2 regions of the Streptomyces sp. TN58 genome follow, and region 1 is predicted to be linked to the other one. Evidence: riboswitches for the same ligand, from Rfam matches in the RefSeq annotation. Region 1 holds a riboswitch; the other holds the start of a gene.

Evidence for each region. A riboswitch is a leader RNA that binds a small molecule or an ion and turns the genes downstream of it on or off. The one in region 1 is predicted to bind glycine.
Region 2: it holds a riboswitch for glycine, as region 1 does, so the genes downstream of both, gcvT (glycine cleavage system aminomethyltransferase GcvT) here and gcvP (aminomethyl-transferring glycine dehydrogenase) in region 1, are expected to answer to the same signal.

The regions. Positions count from the first base shown of each region.
Region 1 covers NZ_CP018870.1:1,202,484-1,210,170, forward strand. The annotation lists gene BSL84_RS05455 (glutamate-cysteine ligase family protein) at 1-1,106, opposite strand, end outside; gene BSL84_RS05460 (hypothetical protein) at 1,602-2,222, shown strand; gene BSL84_RS05465 (DUF5999 family protein) at 2,484-2,672, shown strand; gene gcvP (aminomethyl-transferring glycine dehydrogenase) at 2,781-5,666, opposite strand; glycine riboswitch at 5,867-5,965, opposite strand; gene BSL84_RS05475 (PRC-barrel domain-containing protein) at 6,078-6,443, shown strand; gene BSL84_RS05480 (DNA polymerase IV) at 6,467-7,687, opposite strand, start outside.
Region 2 covers NZ_CP018870.1:5,116,457-5,124,143, reverse strand. The annotation lists gene BSL84_RS23460 (ABC transporter substrate-binding protein) at 1-1,666, opposite strand, end outside; gene BSL84_RS23455 (ABC transporter permease) at 1,741-2,736, opposite strand; gene BSL84_RS23450 (enhanced serine sensitivity protein SseB C-terminal domain-containing protein) at 3,193-3,933, opposite strand; gene BSL84_RS23445 (enhanced serine sensitivity protein SseB) at 4,030-4,776, opposite strand; gene BSL84_RS23440 (AAA family ATPase) at 4,875-5,540, opposite strand; glycine riboswitch at 5,746-5,849, shown strand; gene gcvT (glycine cleavage system aminomethyltransferase GcvT) at 6,021-7,136, shown strand; gene gcvH (glycine cleavage system protein GcvH) at 7,240-7,620, shown strand; gene glyA (serine hydroxymethyltransferase) at 7,638-7,687, shown strand, end outside.

The DNA.
Region 1 (7,687 bases):
CACACCGGGCGCGGCTCGTCGGCGAGGGTGCGGACGAGCCCGTAGTAGAAGGCGGCGTTCGCGACGACGTCGGTGACCGTCGGCCCGGCGGGCAGCACCCGGTTCTCCACCCGCAGGTGCGGCACCCCGTCCGCCACTCCGTACACGGGCCTGTTCCAGCGGTAGACGGTGCCGTTGTGCAGGACCAGCTCCTGAAGGCTCGGCACTCCACCGCCGGCCAGTACCCGCAGGGGCTCCTCCTCGTCGCATATCGGCAGCAGGGAGGGGAAGTAGCGGACGTTCTCGGCGAAGAGCTCGTAGGCCGAGTCCACCCACCGCTCGCCGAACCAGGTACGCGGCCGCACCCCCTGCGCTTGCAGCTCCGGCGGCCGGGTGTCGGTGGCCTGCGTGAACAGCGGCGGCCGCGACTCCCGCCACAGCTCGCGCCCGAAGAGGAAGGGCGAGTTGGCGCCGACGGCTATCTGTGCCGCGGTCACCGCCTGCGCCGCGTTCCACACGGCCGAGAAGCGGGCGGGCGTCACCTGGAGGTGCAGTTGTACGGAGGTGCAGGCGGCCTCGGGCACGATCGACCCGGACGTCCAGATCAGCCGCTCGACGCCGTCGATGTCGAGGGTGAAGTCCTCCCCGCGCATCATCAGGATCTGCTCGTTCAGCAGGGAGTAGCGGTCCACGGCCGAGAGGTTGCCGGGAACCAGGTCCGCGCGGGAGAGCGTCGGCAGGATCCCGATCATGACCACTCCGGCGTCGATCTCGGCGGCCTGCCGGTGGGCGTAGCCCAGGCCCGCGCTGAGTTCTTCGGCGAGCTGGTCGAATACGCGGCCGCCGAGCCGGTGCGGCAGCACGTTCACCTCCAGGTTGAACATTCCCAGTTCGGTCTGGAAATCAGGGCTGGCAATCCGCTCCAGCACCTGGGCATTCACCATTCGCGGCATCCCGTCGTTTCCCGCGAGATTCAACTCGATCTCCAGCCCCATCATGTTCTTGGGGCGATCGAACCTCTTCTCCGCCAGAAGTCGCTCCAGTCCCTCCAGACACTCGTGGAGTTTCCTTCGGTACCGCTGCCGATCGGACAGGTCGAATCCGCCCGCCACGACCTTCTCCCCCATGAAGCGTCCCTCCTTGAGTGGGCCTGCCCCCGGAGCACCCAGGCGCGCGTTACGGTCGATGATGCCCCGGCAGCGTGATCCATAACGCGGCGGGGGCGTGCGTGGCGAGGAGCGCGCGCCGGGTTGGCCGAAGGGCGCTTCGGCACATTCACCCGGCAAGTCCCTTCACGCAAATTCCCTGTGGCATTTGCCCGCCACTGGAAACGGGTGCTTTCCAGCCGAGCCCCCTTCCGGTAACCTCCGAGGTCAGCGCGGCATGTCCGCGCACATCCGGCATGAATGCCATGTCAGCGGGACCGGTAAGCCCCTTGTCGGCAATAGGCGGGACAGCTAGCCGAAACACTGCGTGAACACATGTCGTATAAACTCCGCAAACGAGGCAGAGAGTTGGCGCGCGGCCATTGCCCCTCGGCCCCCCTCTGGCCCCAGAATGCGACAGCGCCGTCCCGCACCTGCCCCCGATCCACAGGTCTCCCAAGTGAGAGGCGACCCACCATGCCGCTGCATGTCCCCCCGGCCCCCGCACCCGCCCTGCGCAGCGTCCTCGCGGCACTCGGCTCCCCCACCGCCGTGCATGAGGCGCACACTCCGTCCCTGCGCGCGCTCCAGGGGCAGCTGACCGCCGAACTCCCCCTTCCCGTCCATGTCCTGGACCGGCTGAACCTCTCGGACCTGGCGTCCGCCGGCCGGCCGCCCCGCACCCGGCTCGTCGGATGGCGGTTCCTGATCCGCAGCGGGGACCGCCACGTCGCGGCGGCGGACACCCGGCTGACGCCCGACGGCTGGGCCTTCTCCCACTTCTTCGAGGGCCCCTACGTGGGCGCCACCGAGCGTGCACTGCGCCAGGCCGAGGCGCTGGGCACCGGTTACCAGCCCCGGCTGCTCTCCGTACCGGAGCTCTACATGCTGACGCTGTGGCTGCACGGGGCGGTGGGCGCGGACGCCGCCGCCGGACTGCCCGCCGGGGAGGACCTGCTGATTCCGCTGGCTCCGGCCCCGCCCGGCATCGCCGCGTACCGGCCGCATCCGGTCTGCGAACTCCTGCCCGTGCTGACCCATCGGCTCACTCCCGCGACGGCGCCGGTCCCTCCGTCGCTGGCCGCGCCCGCCGCCTGACCCGGTTGACCCATTCGGCCTAGCCCACCCGGGCCACCTGCGAACCATCCGAAATGACAGGGGAGTTGGCCTGAACCGCCCGCACGAGTGATGCGTCATCACTCCATGAGGACAGCTGCCGGGAAATCCCTGCGAAGCGGCTGTCGTGGGGGAACACTGATGGCAAGCGCCCCGCTGCTGCGGGGATGACCCAGGGGGACGGCCATGAACCAGGTATCGAGCCGTAGCACACAGACCACACCGCAGCGAAAGAACGCATCCATGTGCCAGCACCAGCCAGCCTGCCCGTCTGCCGAATCCGCCGACCGGGAAGCCGCGCGCCCCGTGGCCAACCACCCGGAACAGGGCTGGAGCCTGCTGTGCAACGGCGTCCTGCTCTTCGAGGACACCGGTGAGCTGCTGCCGGACGGGCAGATCATCGCCCCGCACCGCCCGCTCGCGGCGGCGTAGGCGACGAAGCCCGTCGTACGACATGGCGAAGGGGCCGGTCCGGGAGGGTCTCCCGGACCGGCCCCTTCGTCGTCACGTCATACGACGGGCCTCAGAGGCGCAGCCGCCTCAGTTGTCGTACTCGTCCAGCGGCGGGCAGGAGCAGACCAGGTTGCGGTCGCCGAACGCACCGTCGATGCGGCGCACCGGCGGCCAGTACTTCTCCGCGGCGCTGACCCCGCCCGGGAAGACGGCCTCGTCGCGGGTGTAGGGGTGGTTCCACTCGCCGCCCAGCGCCGCCGCGGTGTGCGGGGCGTTGGCGAGGGGGTTGTCGTCGGCCGGCCATTCGCCGCCCGCGACCCGCTCGATCTCGGCGCGGATGGCGATCATCGCGTCGCAGAAGCGGTCGATCTCGGCGAGGTCCTCGGACTCCGTCGGCTCGATCATGAGCGTGCCGGCGACCGGGAAGGACATCGTCGGAGCGTGGAAGCCGTAGTCGATCAGGCGCTTGGCGATGTCGTCCACGCTGACGCCCGTGGTCTTCGACAGCGGGCGCAGGTCGATGATGCACTCGTGCGCGACCAGGTTGCCCGGGCCGGTGTAGAGCACCGGGTAGTGCGGCTCCAGGCGCTTGGCGATGTAGTTGGCGCCGAGCACCGCCACCTGGGTGGCGCGCTTGAGGCCTTCGCCGCCCATGAGGCGCACGTACGACCAGGAGATCGGCAGGATGCCGGCCGAACCCCACGGGGCGGCCGAGATCGGGCCGACGCCGGTCTCGGGGCCGGCGGTGGGCTGCAGCGGGTGGTTCGGCAGGTACGGGGCCAGGTGGGCCCGGACGCCGACCGGGCCGACGCCCGGACCGCCGCCGCCGTGCGGGATGCAGAAGGTCTTGTGCAGGTTCAGATGCGAGACGTCGCCGCCGAAGTGGCCCGGCTTGGCGAGTCCCACCAGGGCGTTGAGGTTGGCGCCGTCGACGTAGACCTGGCCGCCGGCCTCGTGGACCTGGGCGCAGATGTCGGCGACGTGCTCCTCGAACACACCGTGCGTGGAGGGGTAGGTGATCATCAGCACGGCGAGCTCGTCGCGGTACTGCTCGATCTTGGCGCGCAGGTCGTCCGCGTCCACCTCGCCGTCGTCGGCGGTCTTGACGACGACGACCTTCATACCGGCCATGACGGCGCTGGCGGCGTTGGTGCCGTGCGCGGAGGACGGGATGAGGCAGATGGTGCGCTGCTCGTCGCCGTTCGCACGGTGGTAGGCGCGCACGGCCAGCAGACCGGCGAGCTCACCCTGCGAGCCGGCGTTCGGCTGGATGGAGACCTTGTCGTAGCCGGTGACCTCGCAGAGTCGTTCCTCCAGCTCGTTGATGAGCGTGAGGTAGCCCTCTGCCTGCTCCACCGGGGCGAAGGGGTGCAGCTGGCCGAACTCGGGCCAGGTCACCGGCTCCATCTCGGTGGTCGCGTTGAGCTTCATGGTGCAGGAGCCCAGCGGGATCATGCCGCGGTCCAGCGCGTAGTCCTTGTCCGAGAGCTTGCGCAGGTAGCGCAGCATCGCGGTCTCGGAGCGGTGCTGGTGGAAGACGGGGTGCGTCAGGTAGGCGTCCGAGCGCAGCAGGCCCTCGGGGAGGGTGTCCGCGGTGGTCCCGTCGAGCGCCTCGATGTCCGCGGTGACGCCGAAGGCGGCCCAGACGGCCTCGATGTCGGCGCGCAGGGTGGTCTCGTCGCAGCTGATGGAGACGAGGTCGGCGTCGACCTGGTGCAGGTTGACCCCGCCCTCGCGGGCGGCGGCGACGACGTCGGCCGCGCGGCCGGGGACGCGGACCGTGATGGTGTCGAAGTAGGAGCCGTGTACGGTCTCCACCCCGCCGGCCCGCAGACCGGCCGCGAGCAGCGTGGCGTAGCGGTGGGTGCGGCCGGCGATCGTGCGCAGGCCGTCCGGGCCGTGGTAGACGGCGTACATGCCGGCCATGACGGCGAGCAGGACCTGCGCGGTGCAGATGTTGCTGGTGGCCTTCTCGCGGCGGATGTGCTGCTCGCGGGTCTGCAGCGCCAGGCGGTAGGCCTTGTTGCCGTCCGCGTCCACCGAGACGCCGACGAGCCGGCCGGGCAGCGAGCGGGCGTGCTTGTCCTGGACGGCCATGTAGCCGGCGTGCGGGCCGCCGAAGCCCATCGGGACGCCGAAGCGCTGGGTGGTGCCCACCGCGATGTCCGCGCCGAGGGCGCCGGGGGACTTCAGCAGGGTCAGGGCGAGCAGGTCGGCGGAGACGGTGACGATCGCGCCGAGCTCGTGCGCCTGGTCGATGACCGGCTTGATGTCCCGGACGGCGCCGGAGGCACCCGGGTACTGGATCAGGACGCCGTAGACGCCGCGCTCGGCGATGTCGGCGGGGATGCCGTCGGAGAGGTCCGCGACGACGACCTCGATGCCGATCGGCTCGGCGCGGGTCTCGATGACGGCGACGGTCTGCGGCAGGGCGTCGGCGTCGACGAGGAAGACGTTGCCCTTGACCTTGCCCACGCGGCGGGCCAGCGTCATGGCCTCGGCGGCCGCGGTGCCCTCGTCGAGGAGCGAGGCGCCCGAGGTCGGCAGGCCGGTGAGGTCGGCGACCACGGTCTGGAAGTTCAGCAGGGCTTCGAGGCGGCCCTGCGAGATCTCCGGCTGGTAGGGCGTGTACGCCGTGTACCAGGCCGGGTTCTCCATGACGTTGCGCAGGATCACCGGCGGGGTGAAGGTCCCGTAGTAGCCGAGGCCGATCATGGAGGTGAGGACCTGGTTGCGGTCGGCGAGCGAGCGCAGCTCGGCCAGCACCTCGGCCTCGGTCCGCGCCTCGGGCAGGTCGAGCGCGTCGGCGGTCTTGATCACATCCGGGACCGCGGCGGCGGTCAGTTCGTCCAGGGAGCCGTAGCCCACCTGGGCGAGCATCTTCGCCTGCGCCTCGGCATCCGGGCCGATGTGGCGCTGTTCGAAGGGGATGCCTCGCTCCAGCTGGGAGAGCGGAATGCGGTTGGCGGTCATGTACGGAGGCCTCCTGGTCGTATGACCTGCGAGGGGCACCACGGCGCGGGCACCCGGACGGCCTCCCCCTCTGTCATCTCAACCTGAGAGTTTCACCGGACGACGTCGCGGGGGTCTCCCGCGGGCAGTCCGGCTTTCACCGTCGGTGAGGGGAGGACCGGCACAGCGCGCCCGGTACCGCCCCTGCTTTCCAGAGTGGCCTCGTCCGTGCGGTACGTATGCCTGAGAGATTCCGGGGAGGATTTGCTCCTTCGGCGCCTCCGGCTTGCTCATTCGGAGGACTCTCCCGCACAGGGTCGACAGCCTTCATCCAGACTACCAGCGGGGTACAAGAGACTCCCCGAGTGGCCTCCTGTGGGGAAATGCACTTCTGTAGTCATTACGGAGCAGTTGCGACCATTTGGAGGGACCGTGCAGACCGACATCGATCCGCGCAGCCTGATCGGCCGCAAGGCGTTCGACCGTAACGGTGCCAAGATCGGCACCATCGACGAGGTCTACCTCGACGATGCCACGGGCGTCCCGGAATGGGCGGCCGTCCGCACCGGCCTGTTCAGCCGGGACGCCTTCGTCCCGCTGGAGCCGAGCGAGATGGTCGGCGACACCCTGCGGGTCCCCTTCGAACGCTCCCTCATCAAGGACGCACCGGACTTCGGCGTGGGCCGCCACCTCTCTCCCGAGCAGGAACTCCAGCTCTACCACCACTACGGCCTGGACACGACCCTGCCGTCCGACTTCCACCGCGACTTCGGCCGCCTCGCGGGCGACGAGGGCTGAGCCCCGGCCCCGGGCCGGCCTGCCTACGACGGCGACGGCTCCCCCACCAGCGGCAGCGGGTCGGACGGTTCCAGGTCGGGATCGTCCACCCGGAAGGTGCGCACCCGGCCGGGCTCCGAGCCGGGCTGCTCGAACCGCACGGTCACCCGCCCGACCCCGCTCCCCTGCACCCACCCCGGTCCGTACGAGACGTGCCGTACGTCGCTCCCGGCCGTCCAGCGCCGCTCCGGAGCCCCTTGCGCCCCTCCGGGCCGCTCCGGCCCCTCCGGCCCCTCCAGGGGCGCCGTGCCCCCGTCGGCGCCCTCGGGCTCCGCCGCCCCGGCCGTACCGCCTGTGCCGGGGGTGCCGGCCGCATGGCGGTCCTCGTCCGCCGCCTCCGGTGCGTACGACTGCGCGAACAGGTCCTCCTGCGTGTAGTCGGCGAGGCCCGTCACCCCCACACCCAGCAGCCGCACCCCGCCCGTGGTGTCCACGGCCTCCAGCAGCCGCGCGGCGGCCTCCCGCACCACCGCCGGATCGTCCGTGGGTCCGCGCAGGGTCTCGGACCGCGTCAGGGTGGAGAAGTCGTAGCGCCGCACCTTGAGCACGATCGTGCGGCCCGAGTGCCGGGAGCCCCGCAGCCGCTGCACGCACCGGTCGGCGAGCCGCTGCACCTCGCCGCGGATCCGCACGCGGTCGTGGAGGTCCACGTCGAAGGTGTCCTCGACCGACACCGACTTCGCGTCCCGCTCGGCGACCACCGGCCGGTCGTCGAGCCCCATGGCCATCCGGTACAGCCCCAGGCCGTGGGCGCGGCCGACCATCCGGACCAGCTCGTCCTCCCCGGCCTCCACCAGCTCCCCCACGGTGGTGATCCCGGCGCGGCGCAGGTGTTCCCCCGTGGCCGGCCCGACCCCGGGCAGGGTCCGTACGGACATCGGCGCGAGCAGTTCCCGCTCGGTGCCCGGCTCGATCAGCAGCAGCCCGGCCGGCTTGGCCTCCTCGGAGGCCACCTTGGCCAGCATCTTCGACCCGGCCAGTCCCACGGACCCGCTGAGTCCCGTGGCCGCCCGGATAGCGGCCCGCAGGCGCTCGCCCGCGGCCCGTGCGGAGTCCGAGGCGAAGGCCACGCCGCCCGCCTCCAGGTCCACGAAGGCCTCGTCCAGGCTGAGCGGCTCCACCAGCGGCGACAGTTCCCGCAGCATGCCCATCACGATGTCGCTGACCTGCCGGTAGAGCGTGAAGCGCGGGATCAGGTAGGCGCC
Region 2 (7,687 bases), 3.9 Mb from region 1:
GCAGGTAGACCGCGGCCTCGGAGACCTTCTGGTTCATCTGCTTGTAGATGTCGCCGGCCTTGACCGGGTCGGTCTCCGCGATGGCCTGGTCGAACAGGGTGTTGATGGCCGGGTCGTTCAGCTCGGAGAAGTTGTTGTTGCCGCTCTGCAGGATGAAGCGGCCGTCGACCAGCGGCTGCGAGAAGCCCTGTCCGGTCGGGAAGTCGGCGCCCCAGCCCATGATGATGATGCCGTAGCCCTTCTCCTTGACGACCTTCGGCGAGCCGATGATGCCGGAGGTCTGGGCGCCGTCGAACTGGTCGACGTCGGCCTCGATGCCGACCTGCTTCAGGGCGTTCTGGAGGGAGACGGCCGTGGCGACCTCGACCGGCTTGTTGTTGCGGACGGCGATGGTGGTCTTGAAGCCGGCCTCCTTGCCGCAGGCCTTGAGGGCCTCCTTGGCCTTCTCCAGGTTCGGCTTGCCGTCGTTCTTCAGGACCTCGTACGGGTCGTACTTGGCGTCCGAGCCCTTGATGCCCAGCGGGAGCATGTTGGGGGCGATGTCGCCGCCGGCCTGCGGTCCGCCGCGGGCGGTCTGCAGGGACTTCTTGTCGGCGGCGTAGATGACGGCCTTGCGGCACTCGATGTTGTCGAACGGCGCGACGGTCTGCGGCATGACCGCGTACCGGATGAAGCCGGTCTGGCCGTTGTCGAGGTTGCCCTTGTGGTCCTTCAGCGCGGTGGCGCGGGCCGCCTGGCCGATGCCGGTCGCGTTGATGTCGAGGTCGAACTCGCCGTTCATCAGGCGCTTGTCCATGTCGTCCGCGTTCGCCATGAACGTGACCGAGATGGTGTCCGGGAGCGCCTTGCGGATGGTGTCCGACTCGGGCTTGTAGTTCTCGTTGCGCGAGAGCTTCATGCTCTTGTTCGGCTCGTACGAGTCGATCTTGTACGGGCCGTTGGAGAAGGGCTTGAGGCCGTACTTGGCGGCCGTGTCCTTGTCCTGCTTGACCGGGCTCGCCGCGGGCATCGCCAGCATCTGCTCGAAGTCGCCGTTGGGCGCGGGGAGCTTGAAGATGACGGTCTTCGCGTCCGGGGTCTCGATCGCCTTCAGGCCGAGCTTGTCCGGAGCGGTGTCCTTGTACGGGCCGGGGTACTCGTTCTTGGGGTCGAGGACCTGCTGGAGGTAGATCGGGCCGCCGGAGATGACGTCCTGCGCCCAGATGCGCTCGATGCCGTACTTGATGTCCTGGGCGGTGACGGGCGAGCCGTCCTCCCAGGTCACGTTGTCCTTGAGGGTGTACTTGTAGGTCTTGCCGCCGTCGCTGATCTCGGCCTTGGCGGTGGCGAGGTCCGGGACGAGCTCGGTGCTCTCCTTGCCGGGGCCGGGCTTGAAGCTGATCAGCTGGCGCGTGTAGTAGCGGGCGAAGTCCCACATGAAGCCGTAGTAGCCGCGCTGCGGGTCCCACGAGTCGGCGTCCTGGGTGCCGACGAACTTCAGTTCGCCGCCCTTCTTGTCCGACGCGTTGGCGACCTTCTCGATGCCCGCGTTGAAGCCGCCGCCCGAGGCGGTGCCCTTGTCGTCCTTCTTGTCGGCCCCGCCACAGGCGGTCGCGGTGAGCATGGCCGCGAGCACGACGGCGGTGCCGGCGGCAAGTCTGCGCTTCGACGTGCGATGGGTAGTCACGATGCTCGCAACCCTCCGTTGTAGTTCCGGTGTACGTACGGCACGAGGCCGGTCCTTGGTTTGCCCTGCGGTGGCTAGCGGGAGCCCTTCGGGTCGAGGGCGTCGCGGACGCCGTCGCCGAAGAGGTTGAAGGCCAGCACGGTGATGAAGATCGCCACGCCGGGGAAGATCATGAAGAGCGGATCGTCCTCGTAGGTGCGCACGGCCGTGGCGAGGGTCTCCCCCCAGGACGGCGTGGGCGGCTTGACGCCGACTCCGAGGAAGCTGAGGGCCGCCTCGGTCAGCACGTTGGTGGGGATCATCAGCGTCGCGTAGACGGTGATGGGCGCCACCAGGTTGGGGAGCAGTTCGCGGAAGAGGATGTAGAAGCGGCCCGCGCCGAGGCTGCGCGCGGCTTCGACGTACTCGCGCTCGCGCAGCGAGAGGGTCTGGCCGCGGACGATCCGGCCGATGTAGGGCCAGCCGAAGAAGCCGATCACCAGGACCAGTACGGCGATGCGCAGGCCCGAACCCTCGAAGCCCCAGAGCTTGCTGGGGATGACGGAGATCAGCGCGATGATGAAGAGCAGCTGCGGGAAGGCCAGCAGGAGGTCCATGACCCGGCTGATCGCCGCGTCGACCCAGCCGCCGAAGTAGCCGGCGATGATGCCGAAGAAGGTGCCCAGCGAGACCGCCACGAAGGCGGACAGGAAGGCCACCAGCAGCGAGATACGGGCGCCGTAGACGATGCGGCTGAAGACGTCGCGGCCGTTGACCGGCTCGACGCCGAGCAGGAAGTCGCCGCTCATGCCGCCCCAGTCGCCGAGCGGAAGGCCCAGCAGCGGGTCGAGCATGTCCTCGTGCAGTTCCTCCGGCGGATGCCCGAGGGCCTTGACGATCAGCGGCGCGAAGATCGCGACGATGATCAGCAGCAGCACGACGACACCGCCGGCCAGGGCGACCTTGTCGCGCTTGAGGCGCAGCCAGGCGATCTGCCACGGCGAGCGCCCCTCGATCGCCTTGTGCGGTACATCGGGGGCGGCCACGGCCGCGGGCTCGGCGGCGCTGGTGTCGTGCAGTGGTGCCGTCATCGTGGTGGGGACCCCTCTCGGCCGACGGTGGCCGGCCCATGCCCGCCGCTGTGGCGGCTTGGTTCAATCGGCGTCGCTGGTGGTGCGATTGGCGAGAAATGTGCCGGAAGTGCACGTGAAGAGCTGGCGCTTGCGAGATGGACCGGCCTTCGGTGGGGGGAGTCTTCAACGCCCTCTCAACCAGCCGCCAGACCCCCCGGGGATGTGATGCGCAACCGTGATCTGCGCCTACACCTTCCGTTATCCGAACCGCCAGACCTGTTGAGCGGTGAAACACCTCAGGTTCCTCGCGGAACGGACATCCGACCCAACTGCCCTGTCAGGCGCGGATCTTGGGTGTATTCAGCGGATATGACGAAGGCCGCACCGATGCGTCCGGTGCGGCCTTCGAGACGGATGTCTCAATATGCGGATGTAGTGGGGCAGGGGCCGGCAGCTCTGCGGCGGCGGGCCGGGTCAGTACGCCGGCGCCTGGCCCTCGCGGTCGTAGAAGGGGCGGGTCTGCGCGCGCAGCCACATCGCCACCGGATCGTGCTCGTCCGCCAGCGCGACCGTGCACACCGGTACGCCCTCGGGGACCGCCCCGACCGACTGGCGCATCATCTCCCGTACGGATTCCAGCGCGGGCGCGGAGGCGTCGTAGAGGTCGAGCCCGACCGCGAGATAGGGGGACCCGAGCGCCGGCTGCACCCAGGCGCGGCGTAGCGACCGTACGGCCGGGGTGCGGTGCGCGTGCTGGGTCAGCAGCCCGTAGAACTGGGGGAGCTCGATGCTGGGTTCGGACAGCCGCAGCGGGCCCGCCGGCATCCGGTCCAGGCCGGTCGCGACGCGGCGCAGGTCCGCCCACGGGATGCCGAGGCCGCCGCCCTGGGCGTGCGGGTTGAGCCACAGACCCCAGCGGTCCGGGTAGAGGGCGCGGGCGATGTCGCGCCCCGTGACGACCTCGTAGCCGCGGTTCCAGCCGCTGGCGGCCAGTTCCTGGGGTGAGGTGACGCAGGGCGCGTAGCCGAGGCCGTCGACCTCCATGCCGCCGTACTGGGCGTCCGGGGACCCCGGCTGCCCCTGCCAGAGCAGCAGCCACAGCCGGCCCTCGGAGAGGGCGTGCAGCAATGACTCGTAGCTCTCGTAGCGCCCGGGGGTCACCTGGCGCATCATGTGCTCGACCTGCCCGGCCGCGGCCGTGCCTGACGCACTCACCCGGTACCCCTCTTCGTCCGCCCGTCGCTCCACGCGTGCTTCACCCGGCCCTCGCTCAGAGGCGTGCGGCCGGGAATGTAACCAGCTTAAGCGGCCCTACGCGAGGTAGAAGGGGCGTACGCGCTCACGAATCCAGTCCGTGACCGGGTCCTGGGCCGCGTCCAGGAGGATCAACTGCACGGGCCACGGCGCCGGAACGCGGGCCAGCGCCCGCCCCAGGGCCTCCATCGGTACCTCCATCGGGGCCTCCCGCACCTGCGGCTCCCGTCCCACCAGGCGGACACCGATGAACAGTTCCGGGGCCCCTCCCTCGACGCTGGCGAGGCAGCGGTGCGCCGCCGCGACCACGCCGGTGGCCCGGAACTCCTCGCCGGCGGCGGCGAGGAGGTCCACCGGGTCGTCCTGCCAGTCGGGCTCGAAGAGCCGCACGCGGCCTCCGGTGGCGGGGCCGTCGAGCGGGCTGCGGCCGGCCCGGCAGAGCTCCGCGACGGCGGGCGGGGGCAGCGGGACGCCGACGGCGCCGTCCGGATTGAGCGCGATGCCGAGCTGCGGGGGCAGCCCGCGGGCGAACTCGACCGCCGGGGCCACCGCGAAGTCCATGCCGGGGCCGGCGCAGGCGAGGAACTGGGCCTCGGAGCTGTAGACGGGGACGTACGCCGCCCCGCCGATGTCCATGGTGGGCAGGTCCAGGCCGGCCGCGTCGGGGCCGCCGCCGCCGGGCAGGGGCACCCAGACCCGGCTGCGGCCGAGCACCTCCAGGATCCGGCCGCCGGCGTCCGGCTGCCCCAGCGCCGCCCCGAGCACCTGCTCCAGCTCATTGTCCGGCCAGCCGCTGCCCTGCATCTGCCCTTGCCTCCGTCGGTCTGCGGTGTGTGGTGCCGAGGCTATCCGTCCCCTGGCGGGCGCCGCTGCCGGGGCGCCGTATGCGGGCGGCCCGGCGGTCAGCCCTGGAAGCCGATCCCCGTCACGGCGGCGGCCGAGCGGCGGTCCAGGAGGGTCGCCGAGGCGCAGCCGGCGGGCGGGCGGCCCGCCTCCGCGTCGCGCAGCAGGCGGCCCACGGCGCCGCGGTGGCGGGCGAAGGCGTAGGCGGACACCCGGCGGCCCCGGGCGCGCTGGCCGGACAGGGCCTCCTCCGGGCTGCTGTCCAGGAGGAGGAGGTGCAGCGCCCGGCCCCGGCGGCGGGCGGCCGCGGCGAGCAGCCCGCGCACCCAGGTCTGGGTGCCGCAGTCGTGGACGACCACGGAGGCGCCGGAGCGCAGGATCCGGTACAGGCCCCAGTAGTGCGCGGCGCGCACCAGCGGGCGGTACACCGCGTACGGCAGGGCGGCGGGCATCCGGCGCTCCCAGCGCTCGCGGGTGTCCTGGGAGTCGACGGCCCCGCCCTCCGGCGCGGCCCGCTTGATCAGTGTGCTCTTGCCCCCGCCGGGGAGGCCGGAGACCACGACGATGTCGCCCTCGGCGAAGCCGAGCCGCCGCGGTCCGCGCCACGCCGGGCCGCGCAGGTCGCGTACGAGGCCGAGGCCGCCGTCCGCCGCCTTCCTGCGCACGCGCACGCGCACGCCGCGCCGCTGCGCCGGCACCGCCTCGACGGTTCCCGTCGTCGCCACCACTCCGAATCTCCGCACAGTGTTCGCCTCCCCCGAATCGGGCCGCAGGGACCCCCGCCCACTGAGTGTAAAGAGACGGCAATCGGTATGGACGGTTCCGTTCCGACCTCTCGGATGGGCGTACGAACTTTCGGACCCCCGACCCCGATCTCGGACATGGCGTGCAATGATGTGCGCCATCTGGACCAACTGCATACCGGCCGCTTGAATCCGCGCGGGAGAGTCCCGGCACGCCGCAAGGCCGTGCGCGGGCGCCGAAGGAGCAAGAACCTCCCTTGAATCTCTCAGGCCCCGTACCGCGTGGATGAGGCAGATCTGAAAAGCGAGCTGCCCGGCAGCTCCACCCAAGGTGCAAGTCGCGCATTCCGACGATCGGTGGATCGGTGGAACTCTCGGCGAACCTCTCAGGTTCCGATGACAGATGGGGAGGATCGTCCTCGTCATGTCATGTCGATGCCCTGGGACCCGGGAGCCACACCCATGAGCACTGCCCCCCGCCTGACCGCCCTCGATGCGCTGCACCGCTCGCTCGGTGCGACCATGACCGATTTCGCGGGCTGGGACATGCCGCTGCGGTACGCCAGCGAGCGCGACGAGCACAACGCCGTCCGCACCAAGGCCGGCCTGTTCGACCTCTCGCACATGGGCGAGATCACGCTGACCGGCCCTGAGGCCGTCAAGGCCCTGGACTACGCGCTGGTCGGCAACATCTCGACCGTCGGCGTCGGCCGTGCCCGCTACACGCACATCTGCCAGGAGGACGGCGGGATCCTCGACGACCTGATCGTCTACCGCCTCGGCGAGACCGAGTACATGGTCGTCGCCAACGCCTCCAACGCCCAGGTCGTCCTCGACGCCCTGACCGAGCGCGCCGCCGGCTTCGACACCGAGGTCCGCGACGACCGGGACGCCTACGCGCTGATCGCGGTGCAGGGCCCGGAGTCCCCCGGCATCCTGGCGTCGCTCACCGACGCCGACCTGGACGGCCTCAAGTACTACGCCGGCCTGCCGGGCACCGTCGCGGGCGTGCCCGCGCTGATCGCGCGTACGGGCTACACCGGCGAGGACGGCTTCGAGCTGTTCGTCGCCCCCGAGCACGCCGTGGAGCTGTGGCAGGCGCTGAGCAAGGCCGGCGAGGGCGTCGGCCTGGTCCCGGCCGGCCTGTCCTGCCGCGACACCTTGCGCCTGGAGGCGGGCATGCCGCTGTACGGGCACGAGCTGACCACGGCCCTGACCCCGTTCGACGCGGGTCTGGGCCGGGTCGTGAAGTTCGAGAAGGAGGGTGACTTCGTCGGCCGTGCCGCCCTGGAGGCCGCTGCCGAGAAGGCCGCGACCAAGGCTCCGCGCAAGCTGGTCGGCCTGATCGCCGAGGGCCGCCGCGTTCCGAGGGCCGGCTTCCCCGTCACGTTCGGCGGAGAGGTGGTCGGCGAGGTCACCTCGGGCGCCCCGTCCCCGACGCTGGGCAAGCCGATCGCGATGGCGTACGTGGACGCGGAGCACGCCGCGCCCGGCGCCTCCGGCGTCTGCATCGACATTCGCGGTACGCATGAGCCGTACGAGGTCGTGGCGCTGCCGTTCTACAAGCGGCGGAAGTAACCCTCCGCGTACGGCGTCCGCCGTCCGGGCACCGGAACGGCGCCGTCTCAGTACCCAAGACCGCAGTTCGTATCCACTCCCCCGCATCCAGGAGAATCAGGCCATGAGCACCCCCGAGAATCTGCGTTACACCAAGGAGCACGAGTGGCTGTCCGACGTCGTGGACGGCGTCGCGACGGTCGGCATCACGGAGTTCGCGGCCAACGCGCTCGGTGACGTCGTCTACGCGCAGCTCCCCGCGGTCGGCGACACCGTCACCGAGGGCGAGACCTGTGGCGAGCTGGAGTCGACCAAGTCGGTCTCCGACCTCTACTCCCCGGTATCCGGCGAGGTCGTCGAGGCCAACCAGGACGTCGTGGACGACCCGGCGCTCGTCAACAGCGCACCGTTCGAGGGCGGCTGGCTGTTCAAGGTGCGCATCTCGGAAGAGCCCAAGGACGTGCTCTCCGCCGACGAGTACACCGCACTCACCGCCGGTAACTGACACCCCAGGGGATCCTGATGTCCGTACTGAACACCCCTCTCCACGAACTCGACCCTGACGTCGCCGC